2 regions of the Micromonospora coriariae genome follow, and region 1 is predicted to be linked to the other one. Evidence: riboswitches for the same ligand, from Rfam matches in the RefSeq annotation. Region 1 holds a riboswitch; the other holds the start of a gene.
What was found. A riboswitch is a leader RNA that binds a small molecule or an ion and turns the genes downstream of it on or off. The one in region 1 is predicted to bind thiamine pyrophosphate.
Positions count from the first base shown of each region.

Region 2: another riboswitch for thiamine pyrophosphate. It lies ahead of thiE (thiamine phosphate synthase); the one in region 1 lies ahead of GA0070607_RS19330 (ECF transporter S component).

Region 1 covers NZ_LT607412.1:4,110,838-4,118,745, forward strand. The annotation lists gene GA0070607_RS19315 (hypothetical protein) at 161-517, shown strand; gene GA0070607_RS19320 (energy-coupling factor transporter transmembrane component T family protein) at 596-1,396, opposite strand; gene GA0070607_RS19325 (ABC transporter ATP-binding protein) at 1,408-2,823, opposite strand; gene GA0070607_RS19330 (ECF transporter S component) at 2,933-3,523, opposite strand; TPP riboswitch at 3,600-3,704, opposite strand; gene GA0070607_RS19335 (alpha/beta fold hydrolase) at 3,811-4,641, shown strand; gene GA0070607_RS19340 (aminoglycoside N(3)-acetyltransferase) at 4,666-5,472, shown strand; gene GA0070607_RS19345 (sugar isomerase domain-containing protein) at 5,469-6,218, shown strand; gene GA0070607_RS19350 (DUF6328 family protein) at 6,358-6,858, shown strand; gene GA0070607_RS19355 (acyl-CoA dehydrogenase family protein) at 6,980-7,908, shown strand, end outside.
Region 2 covers NZ_LT607412.1:3,454,346-3,462,253, reverse strand. The annotation lists gene thiC (phosphomethylpyrimidine synthase ThiC) at 1-13, opposite strand, end outside; gene thiD (bifunctional hydroxymethylpyrimidine kinase/phosphomethylpyrimidine kinase) at 31-816, opposite strand; gene GA0070607_RS16280 (thiamine phosphate synthase) at 813-1,466, opposite strand; gene GA0070607_RS16275 (thiazole synthase) at 1,493-2,272, opposite strand; gene thiS (sulfur carrier protein ThiS) at 2,269-2,469, opposite strand; gene thiO (glycine oxidase ThiO) at 2,460-3,674, opposite strand; gene thiE (thiamine phosphate synthase) at 3,668-4,294, opposite strand; TPP riboswitch at 4,289-4,398, opposite strand; gene GA0070607_RS16255 (ThuA domain-containing protein) at 4,711-7,908, shown strand, end outside.

The DNA of each region.
Region 1 (7,908 bases):
TCCCGGGCGTCCCGCATCCCCACCCGCCGCGCGGCGGTGCCGGCCCTGCCCCACCCCGGTGAGCAGTCCCTTCCCTCTCGACCGTCGCGGCGCGACGGTCACCAGCTGAGCCGATCGAGCGCGGGAACCGCGTTGACGGTCGGCACCGAAGGAGGCCCGGATGCCTGCCAGGCGAAACCCGAAGAAGAAGTCGTCCCGTACCCCCGCACCGACGCCGCCCGGCACCGGGCCGGCGGCTGGCCGCGGCCCGCTGCCGGCTCTGCCGATCCACCCCGACCTGCCGGCCCTGACGGTCGAGTCGGCCCTGCCGGTCGGGGTGCCGCCGGCGATCGACGTGCCGGTGGTGGTCGACGTGCCGGCGGCGCTGGACGTGCCACCGGTGGCCGACGCATCGCTGGCGGCCGGCCGGCCGGCGGCGCCGAAGGCCGGACCGCCGCAGGCCGGGGCAGGCCGCTCCGCTGGCGGCAAGAGCCAGCGAGCCGGTCAACCGCGCCGCTACGCCTTCCGCCGCAGCTGACCGGCCCCGACCCGCGAGATCTCACGGTTGCCGCCTCCGCAGCGGCGGGGGCGGCAACCGCAGGATCGTGGGGGAGGGTCAGCCGAGCAGGGGGCGGAAGGTGCCGAGCAGCACGCTCACCGTCAGGGCCGCGCCGGCCAGCGCGACCGCTCCGGCGATGAGCAGTCCGTCGGCGGGGCCGAAGGGCTGACGGCGGGCCACGGTGCGGGGCGTTCCGGCGTCGAAACCGCGGGCGTCCATCGCCACGGCCAGCCGGGTGCCCCGGCGGATCGCCCCGACCAGCAGCGCGAACGCGGTCGAAGCGAACAGCCGCAGCTTCGCCGCCGGGTTACGTCCGGCATCGACGCCCCGTGCCCGACGGGCCATGCTGATCATCTGCCACTCCTGACCGAGCAGCGGTACCAGCCGGAACGCGGCCAGTGCCCCGATGGCGAACCGGGCCGGCGCCTTCGCGTTCTGGATCAGCGCGTCGGCCAGGTCGGTGGGGTCGGTGGTGGCGAACACTATGACGCCGGGCAGGGCGACCGCGAGCACCCGCAGGATCAGGCCGAGCGCGGTGAGCAGCACTCCGGTGGTCACCAGCACCGGCCCCGCGTCCAGCAGGACCCGGCCGGACCGGTCGGAGGCGAAGAGCACCAGGGTGACCAGGATGCCGACGGCGCTGACCAGCAGCGGCCACGCCCGCCGGGCCAGCACGCCGTAACGGATGCCGAACAGCGGCAGCACGGCGAGTTCGACGGCGATGGCGATCGCCGGGGCCACCGGGTCCAAAGTGGCCAGCAGGGTGAACGAGAACACCAGCGCGGCCGCCACCTTCGCCACCGGGTTACGGCGGGCCAGCGGCGCACCGGGCACGGCGACCGGCTCGATGCTGATCATCGAGCGGCCGGTCACGATCGCTCCAGGGTGACGGTTCGGTCGGCGAGCGCGGCGACGAAGTCCGGGTCGTGGGTCACGGTGACCACGCCGTGCCCGGCGTCGCGGAGGTCGGCGAAGAGGTCGACCAGCTCCCGCCAGGTCCGCCGGTCCTGACCGAATGTGGGTTCGTCGCAGATCAGCAGGCGGGGGGCGGTGGCCAGGGCGGTCGCCACGCTCAGCCGCCGGGCCTCTCCACCGGAGAGGGTGTACGGGTTGGCTGCGGCGAGCCGGGTCAGCCGCAGCCGGTCCAGCAGCCCCGCCACGGTCTCCGTGACGGCCGCCTCGGGCTGGCCGGTCCGACGCGGGCCGAGCGCCAGCTCGTCGAAGACGGTGCTGGTGACGAACTGGTGCTCCGGATCCTGGAAGACCGACCCGATCCGCCGGGCCAACGCGGGCGCCCGCCACCGGTGCGGCGCGGTGCGGTGGTCCGGCCCGGCCAGCTCGGCGGACGCGGTGACCCGGCCGGCGCCCGGCCGGAGCAGCCCACCGAGCAGCAGCGCGAGAGTCGACTTGCCGGCCCCGTTCGGCCCGCGCACGGCGAGCGCCTCCCCGGCGCGTACCACCAGGTCGGTGGGGGCCAGCCGGGGCGGCAGGCCGAGCCGGTCGGCGGTGAGCAGCAGCTCGCCGGGGGCTGCGGGCCCCCGCCGGGTGGCGACGGGATGACCCGGCACCCAGACGCCCTCCGCGGCGAGGGCGGCGCCGTGCGCCGCGAAGACCGCCTCCGGCGGGCCGTCCGCGCGGACCCCGCCGCCGGGCTCCAGGACGACCACCCGGTCGACCAGCGGGAGCGCCTCGGCGACCCGGTGCTCGACCAGGATCAGCGTGGTGTCGGCGTCCAGCGCGCCGGCCACCGCCCGCCGGACGAGGTCGGCCCCGGCCGGGTCGAGGTTGGCTGTCGGCTCGTCGAGCAGCAGCAGGCCGGGGCGCAGGGCCAGCGCACCGGCGAGGGCGAGGCGTTGCTGCTCGCCGCCGGAGAGCGCGGCGGTGGGCCGGTCCCGGTCGTACGGGAAGCCGACCCGGCGCAGCGCCTCGTCCACCCGGGGCCAGATCTCGCCCGCCGGCACCCCCCGGTTCTCCAGCCCGAAGGCGACGTCGTCGCCACTGCGGGCCATCACCAGCTGGGTCTCCGGGTCCTGAAAGACGATGCCGACCCGTTCCCGGCCCTTGCGCGGGTCGAGCCCGTCGATCTCGACGGTGCCCTCCTGCTCGCCGGAGTCCTCGGGCAGCAGCCCGGCCAGCGCGCTGAGCAGCGTGCTCTTGCCGGCCCCCGACGGACCGAGCAACAACACCCGCTCCCCGGCCTCGACCCGCAGGTCCACGCCGCGCACGGCCCACGCCCGGCGCCCGGCGTGCCGCCACCCGAACCCCCGCAGCTGAACCCCGCTCACCACACCCCCCAGCCCCGCCGCCGGCTCCACCCTGCCCCGTCGATCATGAGGTTGGCGGCACTTCCGGAGATCCACCCGAGGGCCAACCTCATGATCGACACGGGTGGGGTCAGATGGCGGCGCGGTCGCGGGCGACCGGGAAGCGGTCCAGGACGCCGGTGTTGGCCAGGGCGCGGGTCAGGACCCAACCGCCGACGCCGGCGATCACGGTGGCGCTGACGATGGTGAGCAGCGCGTACGGAACGCGGTAGTCGGCCAGGTCGTACTCGGCGTTCCAGACGAAGAAGTCGAACAGCGCGGCGCTGAGTCCGGTCAGCGCACCGGCCACCACCGCGGACGGCAGCCGGAACGAGCGGTACCGGAAGGCCGCGAAGGCCAGCTCGGCGCCGAGGCCCTGCACGATGCCCTGCGGGATCACCGTGCCGGCCCACTGGCTGCCCAGCAGCGCGGAGAGTACCGCGGCGACCGTCTCGCAGTAGAGCGCGGCGCCGGGCTTGCGAATGACCAGGCCGCCGACCACGGCCGGCATCAGCCAGACGCCGTAGATCAGGGTCTGCGCCGGCGGGAAGAAGGCGAACGCGCCCTCGGTGGCGCTCCACACCAGGCCCCAGGCCCAGAAGATGACGCCGAAGGCGACCGCGATCACCGAGGCGACCACGATGTCGATGGTGCGCCAGCGGTTGGTGTCGCTGTGGTTCATGTGAATGCTCCCAGTCCTGACTGCGAACCAGGAGAAGACGCACGCCGCGCGCCCGGTGGCACCGGACGGCGGCGCGGCTGGAGGTCGACCGAACTCCCTGCGCTGGCATTACCCAGATCAGGTTCGAGGGTCTGCGGGCGTGCCCGCACTCTCAGCGCTGTGCGCTCCCCTGTCGGATGTGAAGTTGTCTCGCTGACGCTAGCACCGACCAGGGGTACCGGCCCAGCAGGGCGTCCGCCCGACGCAGCGTCCGGTTCAGGAGACTTGGGCTGGGTAGGCTGACGATCATGCGGGTTGACGCACGGGGTTTCACGTTCGACGTACGCGCCGGTGGCCCACCGGACGGCGCGCCCGTCCTGCTGCTGCACGGCTTCCCCCAGCACTCCGGCGAGTGGGACGAGGTCGCCACCGCGCTGCACGCCGCCGGGTTGCGCACGTACGCGCTGGACCAGCGGGGCTACTCGCCGGGCGCCCGGCCGGCGGCTGTCCCCGACTACCGGATCCCCGAACTGGTCACCGACGCGGTGGCGGTGCTGGACGCGCTCGGGCTGGACGCCGTCCACCTGGTCGGCCACGACTGGGGAGCGATCGTGGCCTGGGCGCTGGCCGCCCGGCACCCCGAGCGGGTCCGTACGCTGACCGCGGTGTCCGTGCCACATCCGGCGGCCATGGCGCACGCGCTCGCCACCGACGGCCAGCAGAAGGCGCGCTCGTCGTACATCGCGCTGTTCCGCAAGCCGGGCAAGGCGGAGAAGGTGCTGCTGGCGTGGAACGCCACCGCACTGCGCAAGCTGCTCACCGGGGTGGGCGACGCGTCCCGCGTGGACCACTACGCCGACCCGATGCGCGAGCCGGGCGCGCTCACCGCGGCGCTGAACTGGTATCGGGCGATGTCCCGCGCAGACCTGGCCGGCGTCGGCCCGGTCGCGGTTCCCACCACGTACGTGTGGAGCGACCGGGACATCGCCATCGGCCGGACCGCCGCCGAGGCGTGCGCCGCCAACGTCACCGGGGACTACCGCTTCGTCCAACTACCCGGCGTGAGCCACTGGATCCCGGACGCCGCGCCCGGTCCGCTGGCCGAGGCGATCCTGGCCAGAACCAGCGGAACGGCCTGAGCCATGTCGGCCGAGAAGAACACCATGACGATGGACAGCGGCGGGCCGGGCACCCGACGCTCGATCGCCGCGCAACTGCGCATGCTGGGCGTACGCCCCGGCGGGACGCTGCTGGTGCACGCCGGGCTGCGTCAGCTGGGTTTCGTCTGCGGCGGGCCGCAGGCGCTGGTGCTCGCCCTGCGCGACGCGCTCGGCCCGGACGGCACGATCGTGGTGCCCACCCACACCCCGGACAACAGCGACCCCGCGCAGTGGCGCGACCCGCCGGTGCCGGTGGACTGGTGGCCGCTGATCCGCGCCGAGATGCCCGGATTCGATCCGGCGGTCACCCCGAGCCGCTTCATGGGCGTGTTGGCCGAGACGGTCCGCTGCTGGCCCGGAGCGCTGCGCAGCTCGCATCCCCACGTGTCGTTCGCCGCCCTCGGTCCGGCCGCCGAACAGGTGGTGGCCGGGCACACCCGGGCCGACATGCTCGGCGAGGGCTCCCCGCTGGCCCGGCTCTACGACCTCGACGCCCACGTGCTGCTGCTCGGTGTGGACCACGGGGTGAACACCTCGCTGCACCTGGCCGAGTACCGGCTTCCGGCACCACCCCGCGAGCAGTTGGGCGCCGCGATACGCACCGCTGACGGTGGCCGCGAATGGGTGTGGTGGCAGGACGTACGGCTCGACGAGACCGACTTCGACGCGTTGGGCCGGGACCTGGAGGCGACCGGGGCGGTCCGTACCGCACGGGTCGGCACCGGGACCGGGAGGTTGATGCGTCAGCGGGCGGCGGTCGACTTCGCAGTGGGATGGTTCGCCCGCAACCGGACAACGGAGGACGCATGACGGTGAGTGCCGAGGACTACCTGGCCGTGGTGACCGAGACGATCGGCCGGGTGGCCGAGAGCCAGCGGGCGGCGGTGGGGCGGGCCGCCGACCTGATCGCCGACGCGGTGCGTGCCGACGGTGTGGTGCACGCCTTCGGCACCGGGCACTCCGAGGCCCTGGCGATGGAGATCGCTGGCCGGGCGGGCGGTCTGGTGCCGACCAACCGGATCGCGCTGCGTGACCTGGTGCTGCTCGGCGGCGAACCGGCCGACCGGCTCGGCCCGCTGCTGGAGCGGGACCCGGCGGTGGCGCACCGGCTGTACGAGCTGGCCCCGGTGCGGCCCAGCGACGTCTTCGTGCTCGCGTCGAACTCCGGGGTCAACGGCGCGATGGTGGAGTTCGCCACGCTCGTCAAACAGCACGGCCATGGGCTGGTGGCGATCACCTCCGCACAGCACTCCGGCCGGATGACCTCCCGCCACCCGTCCGGGCGCAAGCTGGCGGACCTCGCCGACGTGGTGCTCGACAACGGCGCACCGTACGGCGACGCGACGTTGCCGCTGCCCGACGGTGGCACGGTGGGCGCGGTCTCCTCGATCACGGCGGCGCTGCTGGCCCAGCAGGTCACCGTGGAGGTGGTGGCCAGGTTGCTGGCCGCGGGGGAGCGGCCCCCGGTCTACCTGTCGGCGAACATCCCGGACGGCGACGCCCACAACGCGGCGCTGGAGGCCCGGTACGCGGGCCGCATCCGGCGCGGCGCCTGAGGCTCGTCCGGGCGGTGCCGGTGTCCCGGTGACGGGCCGGGAGGGCTCGTGAACCCGTTTCGCACCCGACCGGGTGGGGCACTTGCCTTGCCGGCGGCAGCCCGTACCGCTGGCAGTACCGTCTCACCGGAGGTAGCGCGTGTCCAAGGAGACCGAGAAGCAGCGTTGGCAGCGCAACTTCGCCGACCTGTTGCAGGAGCTGCGGGTCGCCCAGACCGGCGTGCAGATCCTTTTCGCCTTCCTGCTCACCCTGCCGTTCAGCAACGGGTTCACCCGCACCAACGAGTTCCAGCGGGACGTCTACATCGTCGCGTTGCTCGCCGCGGCCGCCGCCACCGCGCTGATCATCTCGCCGGTGGCGTTCCACCGGGCGCTGTTCCGGCAGGGGCGCAAGCCGGAGCTGGTCCGGTTCGCGCACCGGATGGCCACCGGCGGGCTCGCCTTCATGCTGATCTCCATGGTCAGCGCGGTGCTGCTGATCACCGACTTCGTGCTGGACCGGCCGATCGCGTTCGTGCTCAGCGCGCTGGCCGGGCTCTGGTTCCTCACCTTCTGGCTGATCCTGCCGTTCTCCCGACGCAGTTGGGGCGACGACGACATCGACGACGACGATGACGACCCACGCACCCTCGCCAACTGAGACCGGCGACCGGGTATCGAACTCGATCTTCACGGACCGCTACCCCTGAGTAACACCCGGGGGTAGCGTGACGGTAGTCGCGCACGTCGACGCAGCCGCACCGAGGTTCGAGGGGGCAGCCGTGACCACGACGCAGAACGGCCGACCGGCAGCGGACGGCCCCGATCCCGGCACCGCTCCGAGCACCGCCGGCGCCGCGGCGCCGTTGCCGACGGAGGCGGGGCAGGTCTCCGAGAAGGAGGCGCGGCAGGTCGCCGAGGCGGCTCGCGAGTCCGCGTGGGACCGGCCCAGCTTCGGCAAGGAGCTGTTCCTCGGCCGGTTCCGGCTCGACCTGATCGACCCGTGGCCCCGGTCCGACCCGGACGACGTGGCCCGCGCCGACGAGTTCCTCGGCCGGTTCCGCGCCTTCCTGACCTCCGAAGTGGACGGCGCGGCCATCGAGCGCGACGCGTCCATCCCGGACGCGGTGTTCCACGGGCTGGCCGACCTCGGCGCGTTCGGCATGAAGATCGACCGCAAGTACGGCGGTCTCGGGCTGAGCAACTTGCACTACTGCCGGGCGCTGATGCTGGCCGGCTCGATCAGCCCGGCGATCGGCGCGCTGCTCTCGGCGCACCAGTCGATCGGGGTGCCGCAGCCGTTGAAGATGTTCGGCACCGCCGAGCAGAAGCAGCGCTTCCTGCCCCGGCTCGCCGCCGGCGAGGTGTCCGCGTTCCTGCTCACCGAACCGGACGTCGGCTCCGACCCGGCCCGGCTGGCCACCACCGCCGAGCCGACCGAGGACGGCACCGGCTACCGGCTCAACGGCGTGAAGCTCTGGGCCACCAACGGCATCGTCGCCACCCTGCTGGTGGTGATGGCCCGGGTGCCGGCCACCGAGGGGCGGCGCGGCGGGATCACCGCGTTCGTGGTGGACGGCGACAGCGCGGGCATCACAGTGGAGCGGCGCAACGAGTTCGTCGGCCTGCGCGGCCTGGAGAACAGCCTGACCCGGTTCCACGACGTGTTCGTGCCCGCCGAGAACGTGATCGGCGGCGAGGGCAAGGGTCT
Region 2 (7,908 bases), 660 kb from region 1:
CTCGTGCCTGCATGACAGCCTCCCTGGTGATCAAGCGGACCAGCCGAAGTGATCCAGCGGCCCGCGGCCCGCACCCAGCTCCCAACCCCGCGCTCCGGTCAGTGCGCGAAGCACGTACTCCTTGGCGACCCCCACCGCCGCCGGCACCGGATCGCCCAGCGCGAGCCGCACGGCGATCGCCGCCGAGAACGAGCACCCGGTGCCGTGCGTGTGCCGGGTGTCCACCCGAGGTGCGCGCAACAGGGTGGTGTGGCCGCCGCCGTGCAGCACGTCGACCGCCTCGCCCCCGTCCAGGTCGCCGCCGGTGACCACGACGTACTCCGGGCCGCCGGCCGCGAGGGCCTCGGCGGCCGCGACCATCCCGGCCACGTCGTCCACCGGGCGCCCGGTGATGGCTGCGGCCTCCGCGCAGTTCGGCGTCGCCACCCTGGCGTACGGAAGGATCCGTTCGACTGCACCCACCACGCCGAGCCGGTGACCGCTGGTGGCCACCAGCACCGGGTCGACGACGAGCTGGGGCAGCCGGCCGTCCCGGGCGGCCTCGGCCACGGCGTCGGCGACAGCGGGACTGCCCAGCATCCCGGTCTTGACCGCGCAGACCGTGAAGTCGGCGAGCACGCTGTCCAACTGCTCGGTGACCGTGCGCGGGGGCAGCGGCAGGACGGCGTCGACGCCCCGGGTGTTCTGTGCGGTGATCGCCGTGAGGACGCTGGTGCCGTACGCGCCGAGCGCCGCGAAGACCTTGAGGTCGGCCTGGATGCCGGCGCCGCCGCCGGAGTCGGAGCCGGCGATGGTGAGGATGGTGTGGGGTGTCACGGCCCCTCCTTGGTTGCGGTTGGGGATCTGGCTGACTCCGCGCCGGGTTTCAGGGGCTTGGGGGTGACCGCCTCTTGGAAGGCTCTGGTCAGACTCGCTGCTGTCCGGGTGGGATCTTTTGCTCGCATGAGTGCGCCCAGTACGGCTACTCCGGCTGCTCCTGCTTGGATGCAGGCGGTCACCTGTTCTGGGGTTTCCACACCTCCCAGCGCCAGCACCGGTGTTGGGCTGACCTGGATCAGCTCGTGCAGCCCTTTGGTTCCCAGGGGTGGGCCGTAGCCGGGTTTTGTCCCGGTCGGGTGGACCGGGGAGACGGTGGCGTAGTGCTCGGTGGTCAGGCGGTTCAGCTCGGTTCCGTTGTGGCAGGAGCGGCCGACCAGGCGGTGGGTCGGGGGCGGGTAGGGGCCGGCGGCGGGCAGGTGGACGGCGTCGCCGTCGAGTGGGTCGGGGCCAGCCACGATCAGGGTTCCGGCGACGTCGGCGAGGATCGAACGCAGGTCGGCGGCGAGGGCGGCGCGCTCGGCGCGGGGCAGGTCCTTCTCCCGCAGCACCACCCAGCGCGCTCCCCCGGCGACCGCCCCCGCCACCACCTGATCGAGCGCCCCCCGCGCCACCCGCCGATCCGTCAACACCACGACGCCCGACGGCACGGCCCCGGGCGGGACGCGTTCGGGGGTCACAGGTCGGGTCTTCCCTCGTCGGGGGTGGACGGGAGGGCGTGGAAGCGGCGGGCGATCCGGCCGGCGCCGGCGGCCAGCCGGCCCGCCTCGACCGCGTACCGCATCGCGGTCGCCATCGCGACCGGGTCCGCGGCCCGGGTGACCGCGCTGGCCAGCAGCACAGCGTCGCAGCCCAGCTCCATCGCCAGGACCGCGTCGGACGCGGTGCCGATGCCGGCGTCCAGGATCACCGGCACGTCCACGCCCTGCCGGATCAGCCGGATGTGGTGCGGGTTGCCGATGCCGAGTCCCGAGCCGATCGGCGCGCCGGCCGGCATCACCGCGGCGCAGCCCACGTCGGCCAGCCGGCGGGCGAGCACCGGGTCGTCGCTGGTGTACGGCAGCACGGTGAAGCCGTCGGCGACCAGTTCCTCGGCGGCACGGAGCAGCTCGACCCCGTCGGGCAGCAGGGTCCGCTCGTCACCGATCACCTCCAGCTTGATCCAGTCGGTGTCGAACGCGTCCCTGGCCAGCCGGGCCACCTTCACGGCCTCGGTCGCGGTGTGGCAGCCGGCGGTGTTCGGCAGCAGCCTTACCCCGCACCGGTCCAGCAGCTCCAGCAGCCCACCGGCCGAGCCCGGCGCGGTGTCCACCCGGCGCAGCGCCAGAGTGACCAGCTCGGTGCCGGACGCCCGGATCGCCCGCTCCAGCACGTGCAGGTTCGCGGCGCCGCCGGTGCCGAGGATCAGCCGCGAGGTGAACGTCGCCCCGCCCAGCTCGAACGGCACGGCCGTCACCCGCCCTGCGCGGCGGTGAGCAACTCGACGCGATCACCGTCGCGCAGCGCAGTGGTCGGCCAGCCGGCCCGGGGCACCACCTCGCCGTTGACCGCGACCGCCACCCCGCGCTGCTGCGGCACGATATCGCTGACCAGATCGGCCACCGAGGCGCCACCGGGGACGCTGCGCCCGCTCCCGTTCACAGTCAACTCCACAGGTCCTCCTCCGTCGTCCGATCAGGTGCACCGACATCGGCCGCACCGGGCCCGGCCAACCGACCGGCCGCGTTGGTGGGATCCGGGCCGGCGGCGGCGAACCGGCCCGGATGAAAGGGCGTGAGCAGCGGGTCGGCCACACCGGTGGTGACCAGGTCGGCGATCAGGTCGGCGGTGATCGGGGTGAGCACGATGCCGTGCCGGTGGTGCCCGGTGGCGGCCAGCACGTCCGGCCGGGCGGGCAGCGGCCCGAGGATCGGTGCGTTGTCCGGGGTGCCCGGGCGCAGCCCGGCGACCGTCTCGACCAGGTCGTACTCGGCCAGCTCCGGGAGCAGGTCGACGCCGGCACGGAGCAGGCGCAGCACCGCACCGGCGGTGACCGTGGTGTCCGACCGCTCCTCGACCGTCGCGCCGAGCACCACCTCGCCGTCGGCGCGGGGCACCAGATAGACCTGCTCGCCGTCGGCGTACCCCCGGATCACGTGCCGGAAGCCCGGCGCCGCGCCGCCGGGCGCGCGCAGCCGGAGGATCTGGCCCTTCACCGGCCGGACGGGCAGGCCGGTGAGGGCGGCGGCGCCGCAGCCGGCGGCGACCACGGTGACCCGGGCGTCCACGTCGGAGAGAGAACGGACCGCCTGCGGCGCGAGCACCGCGCCGGCCCGCTGCGCGGCCGTGCGCAGCGCCGGCACCAGCAACCGCGGGTCGACCTGGTGGTCGGTGGACGCGAGTGCCCCGCCGCGCACCCGCGGCGCGAGCGCCGGCTCGCGGTCGCGCAGCTCGGTGGGGCGCAGCGGGGTGACCGGCAAACCTAGCCCCTGCTGGTACGCCCAGAGCCGGCGCGCCTCGGCCAGGTCGTCCGCGGTCAGCCCCACCAGCAGGGTGCCCTCGGTCCGGTAGCCCAGCTCGACGCCGCTCGCCTCGGTCAGCTCGTCCGCGAACGCCGGCCAGCGGGCGGCGGACGCCAGCAGCAACCCGGTCAGCTGCCGCTCACCGAAGTACGCCTCGGCCACCGGAGAGAGCATTCCGGCGGCCACCGCCGACGCCCCCGAACCGGGGGCCGGGTCGTGCACCACCACCCGAAGCCCCCGGGCGGCGCACCGCCAGGCGATCGCCAACCCGATCGGCCCCGCCCCCACCACCGCCACGTCCGCAAGGAAGGGCCCCTTGTTAACGGATTCTGTAGAGGAAGGGCCCCCTGTTAACACGTCAGCGCCCCGAGCAGCTCGGCGGTGGCCCGGGCCGGGTCGGCGGCGCCCGATACCGCGCCCACCACCGCCACCCCGTACGCCCCGGCGGCCCGCAGCGCCGGCACCCGGGCGGCGGTCACCCCACCGATCGCGACGACCGGTACGTCGACGGCGTCGCTGACCGCGCGTACCCCCGCCGGGCCGATCGGGTCCGGCAGCCCGGATTTGGTGCTGGTGGTGTGGCACGGCCCGACGCCCAGGTAGCTGGCCCCCGCGGCGACGGCCTCGATCGCCGTCTCCGGTGCCCGGGCGGTGGCCCCGAGCACGCCGTCGGGGCCGAGCACCCGGCGGCCGGCGGCGACCGGCAGGTCGTCGGCACCGACGTGTCCACCGGCGGCGCCCACCGCCAGCGCCACGTGCAACCGGTCGTTGACCAGGCAGGTCGACCCGTACGGCATGCAGAGCGCGAGCACCCGCCGGGCCAGGTCGTACGCCTCACGGTCGGTGGCGGAGTCCTCGACCCGGACCTGCACCACCAGGTCGGCGCGGGCCGCGGTGAGGGCGGCCCGGACCACGGTGAGTGGATCCCGTCCGGGTCGGGTGTCGGTGATCAGATGCAGTCGCCCAAGGGACGGCACGGCAACGCTCCTCCCTGCGCCGGCATTACCCGGATCAGGTTCGACGGTCGGGGGCTGTCAGCCCCCCTCTCAGCCCGGTACACCGGGCTCCCGTGGGTTACTTGCGTGTCACCGTACGACAGATCCGGCCGCCTGCCAAGGCGGGGTCGGCGGGCGACCGGGCGGGCGAGAATCACCCCGCTCCGCGAGATCCGTTGGGCGCTTCATACGGTCCTGTTCGGAATGTCGCCCACCGTTGCAGAACCGTTACCCGCCGGCATCTTGCCGGACATTGATCGAACCGAATTAATTTGTTCAGCGATTCGACAAAATGCTGGCGTGGATGCCCTGGCACGGCACCCGCACCGGCTCCATCCGGGACGGTCTTCGGCGAGCCGGCCCCCGCGATCCCTGTCCACCGCGACATAGGAGGCGGCGTGTCCCATTCTCGTCGTGCCCGCGTACCCATCACCGCGACCCTGATCTCCCTGGCCCTCGCCTCGACGACCCTCTTCGGCCTGCCGGCACAGGCGGCACCCGCCGCCGCGCAGGTCCCCGTGAGGGATGCGCAAGCCGCGGCCCCGGTCAGCCAGGTGGCGCCGAAGGCGCCAAAGGCTGAGGCCGATCCCTTCTCCGTTCTGGTGTTCTCCAAGACGGCCGGCTTCCGCCACGACTCCATTCCCACAGGTCTCGCCGCGATCCAACAACTCGGCGCGGCCAACGGATTCACCGTGGACAGTTCCGAGGACGGTGGCGCGTTCACCGACGCCAATCTGGCGAAATACCAGGCGGTGATCTGGCTCTCCACCACCGGCGACGTCCTGGACGCCGAGCAGCAGGCCGCGTTCGAGCGTTACGTGCGGGCCGGCGGCGGTTACGTGGGCATCCACGCCGCCTCCGACACCGAGTACAGCTGGGCCTGGTACGGCGACCTCGTCGGCGCGTACTTCGCCAACCACCCGGCGAACCAGCAGGCCACGGTCAAGGTGGAGGACCACGCCCACCCGTCCACCGCCGAGCTGCCGGACCGCTGGTCCCGCTTCGACGAGTGGTACAACTACCAGACCAACCCCCGGCCGGACGTGCACGTGCTGGCCAGCCTGGACGAGAAGAGCTACACCCCGGGCGCCGGCGCGATGGGCGCCGACCACCCGATCGCCTGGTGCCAGGACTTCGACGGTGGTCGTTCCTGGTACACCGGCGGCGGGCACACCAGGGAGTCGTACGCGGAGCCGGAGTTCCTCTCCCACCTGCTCGGCGGCATCCGGACCGCCGCCGGGGCGGCGGACGCCGACTGCGGCGCCTCGAAGACCGCGAGCTTCGAGAAGGTCGCCCTGGACAGCAACACCAGCAACCCGATGGAGCTGGACATCGCCCCGGACGGGCGGGTCTTCTACGTCGAGCGCGACGGTCGCGTGCAGATCGTGAAGCCGGACACCGGCAACACCGTCACCGCCCTCGACCTGGACGTCTTCACCGGCAACGAGGACGGCCTGATCGGCATCCGGCTCGACCCGGACTTCGCCACCAACAGGTGGGTGTACCTGTACTACGCCCCGAACGACGGCGTCACGCGCAACCTGCTGTCCCGGTTCACGGTGAACGGTGACGCCATCGACCCGGCGAGCGAGAAGCAGGTGCTGCGGGTCGACACCCAGCGCAACACCTGCTGCCACGCCGGCGGCAGCATGGCCTTCGACGGCGCCGGCAACCTCTACCTGGCCACCGGTGACAACACCAACCCGTTCGAGTCGAGCGCGTACTCGCCGATCGACGAGCGGCCGGGGCGCCAGGACTTCGACGCGCAGCGCACCTCCGGCAACACCAACGACCTGCGCGGCAAGGTGATCCGGATCCACCCTGAGGACGATGGGACCTACACCGTCCCGGCGGGCAACCTCTTCGCGCCGGGCACCGAGAAGACCCGACCCGAGATCTACGCGATGGGCTTCCGCAACCCGTTCCGGATCGGCACCGACCCGAAGACCAACACGCTCTACGTCGCGGACTACGGGCCGGACGCCAACGCGGACAACCCGAACCGGGGCCCGCGTGGGCTGGTCGAGTGGAACATCGTCACCCCCGGCAACTACGGCTGGCCGTACTGCACCGGGACGAACGAGGCGTACAACGACTACACCTTCCCGTCCGGCCCGAGCGGCCCGAAGTTCGACTGCGCGGCGCCGGTGAACAACTCGCCCAACAACACAGGCCTGACCAACCTCCCGCCGGTCGTCCCGGCCACCGTCGACTACGGGTACGCCGGTGACGCGCGGTACCCGGAGATCGGCGGCGGCGGTGCCCCGATGGGCGGCCCGGTCTACCGGTACGACGCCGACCTCAATTCCACCCGGAAGTGGCCGGCGTACTACGACGGCAAGGCGCTGCTCGGCGAGTGGAACCAGAACAAGATGTACACCATGCAGGTCACCGCCGACGGCAAGTCGTTGGTGGACATCAACCAGCTGCTCACCGGGATGAGCATGATCCGGCCGATGGACTTCGAGTTCGGCCCGGACGGCGCGCTCTACCTGATCGAGTGGGGCAGCGGCTTCGGCGGCAACAACGACAACTCCGGCGTATACCGGATCGACTACATCGCCGGTGAGCGGGCGCCGATCGCGGTGGCGGCGGCCACCCCGACGTCGGGGGCCGCGCCGTTGACTGTCGCCTTCTCCAGCGACGGCTCGCGCGACCCGGACGGCGGCACGCTCACCTACGCCTGGGCCTTCGGCGACGGCCAGACCTCCACCGAGGCGAACCCGACGCACACCTACGCCACGGCGGGCAGCTTCACCGCCCAGCTCACCGTCACCAACCCGGAGGGCCGTACCGCGGTGGCCAACGTGCCGGTCACCGTGGGCAACACCGCGCCGACGGTGACCATCGAGTTCCCACCCGACGGCGGGTTCTTCGACTGGGGTGACCAGGTCCGCTACACCATCAAGGTGACCGACCCGGAGGACGGGCAGATCGACTGCAACCAGGTGCGGCTGCAGGTGCTGCTCGGTCACGACGAGCACGCCCACCCGCTGGAGCAGCACACCGGCTGCACCGGCACCGTCCAGACGTCGCTCGCCTCCGGCCACGGCGCCGAGGCGAACGTCTTCGCGGTCTTCGAGGCCACCTACACCGACGAGGGCGGCGCTGGTGGCGCCGGTCCGCTGACCGGCCGGGCGATCGAGCAGTTGCAGCCCAAGCGCAAGCAGGCGGAGTACTTCACGGCCACCGGGCGGGCACCGGGGAGCACCGGCGGCGGCGACGCCGGCGTGCAGCGGGAGACCGGCGGCGACACCGCCGGCGGCGGCCAGAACATCGGGTTCATCGAGGACGGCGACTGGTGGTCGCTCTCCCCGGCGAACCTGACAAACGTCACAGACATCCGGTTCCGGGCCGCCTCGGCCGGCTCCGGAGGCCGGGTCGAGGTCCGCGCCGGCGCCGTCGACGGACCGGTGGTCGCCACGGCCACCGTGCCGGGCACCGGCGGGTGGCAGACGTACACGGACGTGACCGCGCCGGTGACCGGTGCCGCGAGCGGCACGCTGTACTTCGTTGCCGAGGACCCGAACGGCGGCGCGGGGTCGCTGTTCAACGTCAACTGGATGGACTTCCTCGGCCGCGGCGTCACCGAGAAC